DNA from 3 places in the Pseudoalteromonas phenolica genome. Region 2 is predicted to be linked to each of the others. Evidence: predicted binding sites of a transcription regulator. Region 2 holds the regulator's gene; each other region holds the start of a gene.
The links. The regulator MetJ, encoded in region 2, represses methionine synthesis genes. The targets are predictions, from matches to a motif close to TAGACGTCTAGACGTCTA.
Positions count from the first base shown of each region.

Region 1: the regulator MetJ is predicted to act here: its motif matches at 1,348-1,365, upstream of PP2015_RS13055 (methylenetetrahydrofolate reductase).
Region 3: the regulator MetJ is predicted to act here: its motif matches at 1,275-1,292, upstream of metE (5-methyltetrahydropteroyltriglutamate--homocysteine S-methyltransferase).

Region 1 covers NZ_CP013187.1:2,955,207-2,957,484, reverse strand. The annotation lists gene PP2015_RS13055 (methylenetetrahydrofolate reductase) at 350-1,306, opposite strand; gene PP2015_RS13050 (M16 family metallopeptidase) at 1,726-2,278, shown strand, end outside.
Region 2 covers NZ_CP013187.1:3,421,453-3,423,730, reverse strand. The annotation lists gene PP2015_RS15380 (malic enzyme-like NAD(P)-binding protein) at 1-1,005, shown strand, start outside; gene metJ (met regulon transcriptional regulator MetJ) at 1,091-1,414, opposite strand; gene metB (cystathionine gamma-synthase) at 1,713-2,278, shown strand, end outside.
Region 3 covers NZ_CP013187.1:1,228,503-1,230,780, forward strand. The annotation lists gene PP2015_RS05430 (YdcF family protein) at 1-60, opposite strand, end outside; gene PP2015_RS05435 (LysR substrate-binding domain-containing protein) at 130-1,017, opposite strand; gene metE (5-methyltetrahydropteroyltriglutamate--homocysteine S-methyltransferase) at 1,313-2,278, shown strand, end outside.

The DNA.
Region 1 (2,278 bases), 470 kb from region 2:
AAACTAGAAATAGGCACGATGATCAGACCAAGCATAACAAGCATGAGCCACATAAAGATGTTTGCCGCACCACTGAAGATCAAAGGAGGGATCACAACAGAGATGATTAAAAGTAAATAACCGAGTAGTTTACACTTTTTAGATAGGGGGTTGCTTAAAGCCAACTGATGCCGATTAGACGCGTATATAAAAAATACCCCAGTTGCTATTAACATTAATAAAACGAATAGCACTACTCACTCCATGTATAGTTGATTGTAAAAAGAGGGACAGATTATACACAGACAGGTCGCACTATCAATGATAATGCGACTGAGAATTGATGTTATTTAGTTGTTCTTTAGTCTAATTAGGCTATTTGTTTTTCTGCAAGATTAAGTTCCATCGTTGCTTTTAATAAGCGATATAAATTAATTGATGCGTCAATTTCTTCTTTACGATTGGTCAGGCTTTCAATATTCAAACCAAGTGGTACATTCAGATGCGCACAGCTTTGAATGATCAGGTCTAAATTCTCACGACAGATGCGGATTGATTCGCTTAACGGGTTTTGCGAGTCAAGCATGCGCCATTTAGTTGCTTCAGGAACTGAAATACCTAACCATTCCATAAACTGCAGCGTCTTTTCGCCACCACATGGCGTAAACGTAAGAATAATACGCTTTGGCTCTAGCCCTTGTTGACGGCAACTGCGTGCGTAGCTGGTGATTAAATCAATTGTTGCTTGCGCGTTGTAAACAGCTTGAGAAATAAAGAATTCACACCCTTGTGCTGTTTTCTCTAATAAACGCTCATGTTCATTTCGCTTATTTGCATGACGCTCAGCAATCGTTACACCACCTAAGAAAAAGTCATCCGGGTGCGCTTCGATAGTTTCATACGCTTTAGGTAGACTTAATTTTACGTCGCCGTTTGAAGAAGGGCTGCCTACTAAAACCAAGTTATTCAAGCCGTGCTTGCTCTTTGTATTATCTAGCCACTGATGAAATTCGTTTGCTTCACGCTGCGCCACACTTTTATAGGTGATGACATCAAGTTGTGATAGCTCTTTAACGAGCTGGCTATACTCACATGGATCTACAGTGTGCTTAAACGGAAAAGGGCGCGGTACTTGAGTTCGACTACTTTCATCTTGAATGTCGTAAATAACGACACCGTCATATTCAATTTCATGTAAACGGCCAAGTAGCTTTTGTGCAATGGTTTTGACTTGTGCTTCATCAGTTCCCATCTTTGGCGGAGTAGTACCAATTAAATATACGCCTTGATTAGGGTCCAAAATTTTCTCTTGTAATGATAAAGCCATGGTCCTCATTCCCATTGGTTGTGCTGATGAGGTAAATATAGCAGCCATTTAGACGTCTAGATAGATTTTTTTCATGAAACTTATTCAAATACTATGAATTTTTCTCATGTTTATTTTGAGGCGCAAGGGATAATTCCGCAGCTCAGATATATTTATTTACATAAATTTTGCTGTGAAATGAGCGAGTCACAGTAATTTATTGCATAATTGAAGCGGTGTCATATGTGATACCAATCCTCAATAATACTCAATTATTTTGAGAGACTAAAACTGACGTTAACTTCGTTGGGAATTTCTCATTTAGAACAACTAAATAGCAAAATTTCCGCCTTGTTATCGACAAGTTTTCCTTACCTCAAAATAGATTGCTTAATTTAGAGGAATGGTATGACAAAATAAAAACTGAATTTGGAAATCACATGAAATTTAAACTTTTGGCAACTAGCCTTGCAGTGACTTTAGCACTGTCAGGTTGTATGAGTAATAATGCACAGACAAGCAATACAGCGAATGCCACTGTTGCATCAGCGTCTGTTGAGAATAAAGTATTTGCACAAGACTATGTGTTAGAAGAACTAGAAAATGGTCTTCGTGTGATGGTTGTTAAAACTGATTATCCTGATGTTGTATCGCTACAAATTCCGGTATCTGTAGGCTCTCGAAATGAAATCGAAGCAGGGAAAACCGGTTTCGCTCACTTCTTTGAACACATGATGTTTAAAGGCTCTGAAAAATTCCCACAAGATGTGTATGCAGATATTCTGAAAAACTCTGGGGTAGATAACCGCGCTTACACGACAAACGACTATACAAACTACCACTTAAATTTCTCTAAAGAACATTTAGACAAAGTACTTGAAATCAAAGCGGACATTTTCCAAAACTTAAAGTATTCAGAAGAGCAGTTTCGTACTGAAGCACTGACGGTTAAAGGTGAGTATTTAAAAAATAATGCTAGCCCAATCCGTAAAC
Region 2 (2,278 bases):
CTTGCTTCTAAACCAGTAATGGAAGGTAAAGCGCTACTATTCAAACGTTTTGCAGGCTTAGATTCAATCGACATTGAAGTAAAGCACCGCACCACTGAAGACTTTATCAATACGGTTGCGAATATTGCAGATACTTTTGGTGGTATCAACCTTGAAGATATTAAAGCACCAGAGTGTTTTGAGATTGAAAAAGCACTTATAGAGCGTTGTGATATACCTGTATTCCACGACGACCAGCATGGTACTGCGATTGTAACTGCTGCGGGTATGTTGAATGCATTGGAAGTACAAGGTAAAGACATCCACGACGCTATCATTGTGTGTTTAGGTGCAGGCGCTGCAGCAATCGCATGTATGGAGCTGCTGATAAAATGTGGTGCACAGCGTGAGCATATTTACATGCTAGACCGTAAAGGTGTTATCCATACGCGTCGCGATGACTTAAACGAATATAAAAAGCTATTTGCTAACAACACTGATAAGCGTACGCTGCAAGACGTTATCGCTGAAGCAGATGTATTTGTGGGTGTATCTGGCCCTGACTTACTTTCTCCAGAAGACCTAAAGCTTATGGCGGACAAGCCGGTTGTCTTTGCCTGTTCAAACCCAGACCCTGAAATTAATCCAGAAGTTGCACATGGTGCACGTAACGATTTAATTATGGCGACAGGTCGTTCGGATTATCCTAACCAAGTGAACAACGTTTTATGTTTCCCATTTATCTTCCGCGGTGCACTTGATGTGCGTGCAACAGCGATTAATGATGAAATGAAGATCGCAGCCGTAGAAGCTATTCGTGGTATTGCGAAAGAGCCTGTGCCTGAGCAAGTGCTTAAAGCAGCCGATGTTGAGTCGCTAGAGTTTGGCGCTGAGTATATTATTCCTAAGCCAATGGATCCGCGTTTATTACCTCGCATTGCTAAAGCTGTAGCACAAGCTGCGATTGATTCTGGCGTTGCGCAAATCGATCTACCAGAAAACTACATGGCACAATTTGAATCTTAATCCTAAGCAAGATTAAATTAATAAAAAACCTCGCAATGGCGAGGTTTTTTATTTCTATGTTTTTCTTCGAGAGAAACTAAGGCGATTAACCTTCTTCGTTAATCTCTGGGATCTCTAAGCCCATCTCTTTCATGATGTTACGCACTTCAACAGGGATTTTCTCAGGATTGTCTTTACGTAAGTCCTCATCGCTTGGAAGTGGTTGACCCGTAAAGGCATGCAGAAATGCTTCACATAGCAACTCACTGTTTGTTGCATGGCGTAGGTTGTTAACCTGACGTCGTGTACGTTCGTCAGTTAATACTTTTAATACATTCAAAGGGATCGACACGGTGATCTTCTTCACTTGCTCTGATTTCTTGCCATGCTCTGCATAAGGGTGAATATACTCACCATTCCATTTAGCCATAATATTTTTCTGATGCCTTTAGAGTAATTACTGCCAATAAGACTACGCTCGTTTGCGACGGCTTTAATTGACTTAGTTTGACTAACGCCCAACTCAAACTAAGGTTAATGTACCGATTTATGGTCAAAAACCCAGTCTTATTAACAATATTAGTTAACGAAGTGGCGAAATTTTATCGGTTTAAAAAAGATAGTCAAATTCTAGTTAAATAGCCATTTAGCAGTATAAATGTTTTGACTTCTCTAATTTGATCATCTAACCTTTTAGACGTCTAAACATCCATATACTAGGTGGTGATATGAGCCAACGCAATAAGTCAACAGTCGCAGTCAGACATGGTATCGAAGCCGATAAGCATCATGGTGCGGTTGTGCCTCCTCTTTATCTTTCTACAACGTATTCGTTCGCTGATTTCGATACTAAGCGTGATTACGATTACGGCCGTAGCGGTAATCCAAATCGCGATATTCTAGCTGAAGCATTAGCGCAGCTTGAAGGCGGAGAAAAAGGCATCATCACCGCGACCGGTATGGCAGCTGTACACCTAGTAACACAACTTTTAAATCACGACGATACCTTAGTTATTCCACATGATTGTTATGGTGGTAGTTATCGTTTATTCACATCACTTGAAAAGCGTGGCTTGTTAAAACTAAAAGTTTTAGATTTAACTCGCGCTGACAGCCTTGCACAAATTGCAGAGATCAAACCTAAACTGGTTTGGATTGAAACGCCAAGTAACCCAATTCTTCGTCTTACAGACATCGATGCGGTTGTGAATGCAGCCCATGCAGTGGGCGCTTTAGTGGGGGCTGACAATACGTTTTTATCTCCAGCGCTACAGAACCCAATTTCATTTGGTGT
Region 3 (2,278 bases), 1.7 Mb from region 2:
AATTAAGGTGAGAGGCAAGGGCATTAAGAGGCCGCCGATGATCTTTTTGATTTCAAACATAAAAAAGCCCAAATAGAATTTGGGCTAGTTTAAAATAGAATCAGTAAGACAACCAGATGATTTCTGTGGTTATCGTCCGTTACTTTGCTTACACGTATTTAAGAAGTGACGATAGACAGGGTTGTCTTTCATATTTTTCTTCATTGCTAAATACATCGGACGATTTAAACCCAGTGCGCCCAGCGGAATAGACTTAATTAACCCTTGGCTTTCATAAGGTGTTACTAACCAATCAGGAAGAGCGGCAACACCCATACCAGCACTGACTAACTGGAAAATAAGTAATCCTTGATCCACCGTTTTTAATGTACCGTCAAAGCGTGCATTTTGAATAAAATGCTTAAAAATATCTTGGCGCTCTTTTGGAATAGGGTACGAAATAATGGTTTCGTCTTTTAAGTCTAGCGCCGTGACGTAGGCTTTTTTAGCCAGTTCATGATCGGGTGATACAATCAGTTTCAACTTAAAATCAAAAAGGTGCGCGTATTCAAGCTTGTCTGCTTCTCGAATGTCAGAAGTTAATACTAAATCTAAGTCATCGTTAAGAAGCTCAGGAATGGCGTCGTAGCTAAACCCGCGCTCATAATCTACATGGATGTCAGGCCAGAAATTGTTAAATTCTTTGATTGTCGGCAGTAGCCAATGGAAACATGCGTGACATTCAACACTTAAGCGCAGTTGAGAAATTGGCTGATTGAGGCTTTCTTTTAATCGACACTTGGTTGCTTCTACTCTTGGTAACACTTCATTGGCCAATTCTAGTAGTAGCATACCTTGTGGTGTAAAACGCACAGGTTGTGTTTTTCTTTCGAACAGCTGACAGTCTAATTTGTTCTCTAAGTCTTTAATTTGATGAGATAAAGCTGATTGAGTTAAAAACAGTTCACGGGCTGTATTTACAAGGGAGCCGGTTTCTTTAAGCGTTGAAATGGTTTTTAAATGTTTAATATCTATCATCTTCAATAAATCTCATTCTTAGAGTGAGCAAAATTCAGAGTTCACCTATTCCTGAACTGCCTAACTTCAATTTCCATGTTTGCTAGTTTATAAAAACAGCATAAATCTATTTTTAATTAGCAAAATCACTATAACACTATTTTTGACAGCGTTGTCATGTTTTGATCATATTTTTTACAATTTTATTTGATTAATTTTGTTCAAGTTAAAACTGAAAAACTGTCAGTTGTCTTCATCCTATCTCATGTTAATGATTTTAGCCATCTAAACACCCAAAAAAATTTAAGGATAGAACATGGCGTATATTCATAATCTCGGTTTTCCTCGGATAGGAAAGAAACGTGAACTTAAGTTTGCAGTTGAATCCTATTGGCGAGGTGAAATTAACCAAGATGAATTACTTGAAAAAGGTAAAGCAATCAGAGTTGAGAATTGGGCAATACAGGCGAACGCTGGAATTGAATTACTGCCTGTCGGTGACTTTGCATGGTATGACCATATACTTAATACCAGTTTATTATTAGGTGCTATACCAAAGCGCCATGTAAATACTGATGGCAGTGTTGACCTAGATACATTATTCAGAGTAAGTCGAGGAAAATCGCCAAGTGGTTGCGCCTGTGCAGCGAGTGAAATGACAAAGTGGTTTAATACTAATTACCACTATATAGTACCCGAGCTTTCTAAAGATCAAAGCTTTGGACTAAGCTGGCAGGCACTGTTTGAAGAAGTCGGTGAAGCACACAGTCTGGGTTATAAAGTCAAACCTGTTTTGGTAGGGCCTATTACTTATTTGCATTTAGCCAAGTGTGCAGATGAGTCGTTTAATAAGCTATCTCTTCTAGATAAGTTATTACCGGTTTATCAGCAAGTGTTAAAAAAGCTGGCTGAGCTTGGCGTAGAATGGGTACAAGTTGATGAGCCTGTTCTCGCACTAGAGCTGCCTGAAGAGTATCGCAGTGCATTAAATACTTCCTTAGCAGCACTTAACGAACAAGGGGTAAAGATTTTACTCGCCAGTTATTTTGATTCGGTAAAAGATTACTATGAAGATATTCAGCACTATCCTGTCGCAGGTGTGCATTTTGATTGTGTTGCAGGTGAGCAAGATCTTGCAAAGTTAAATCAGCTTTTAAATGATGAGCAGGTGTTATCTCTAGGGCTTATTAATGGTCGTAATATTTGGCGAGCTGATTTGTCTTCTATTTATAATCAAATCGAGCCGATAGCACAAAGTCGTGGTGATAATTTATGGCTAGCA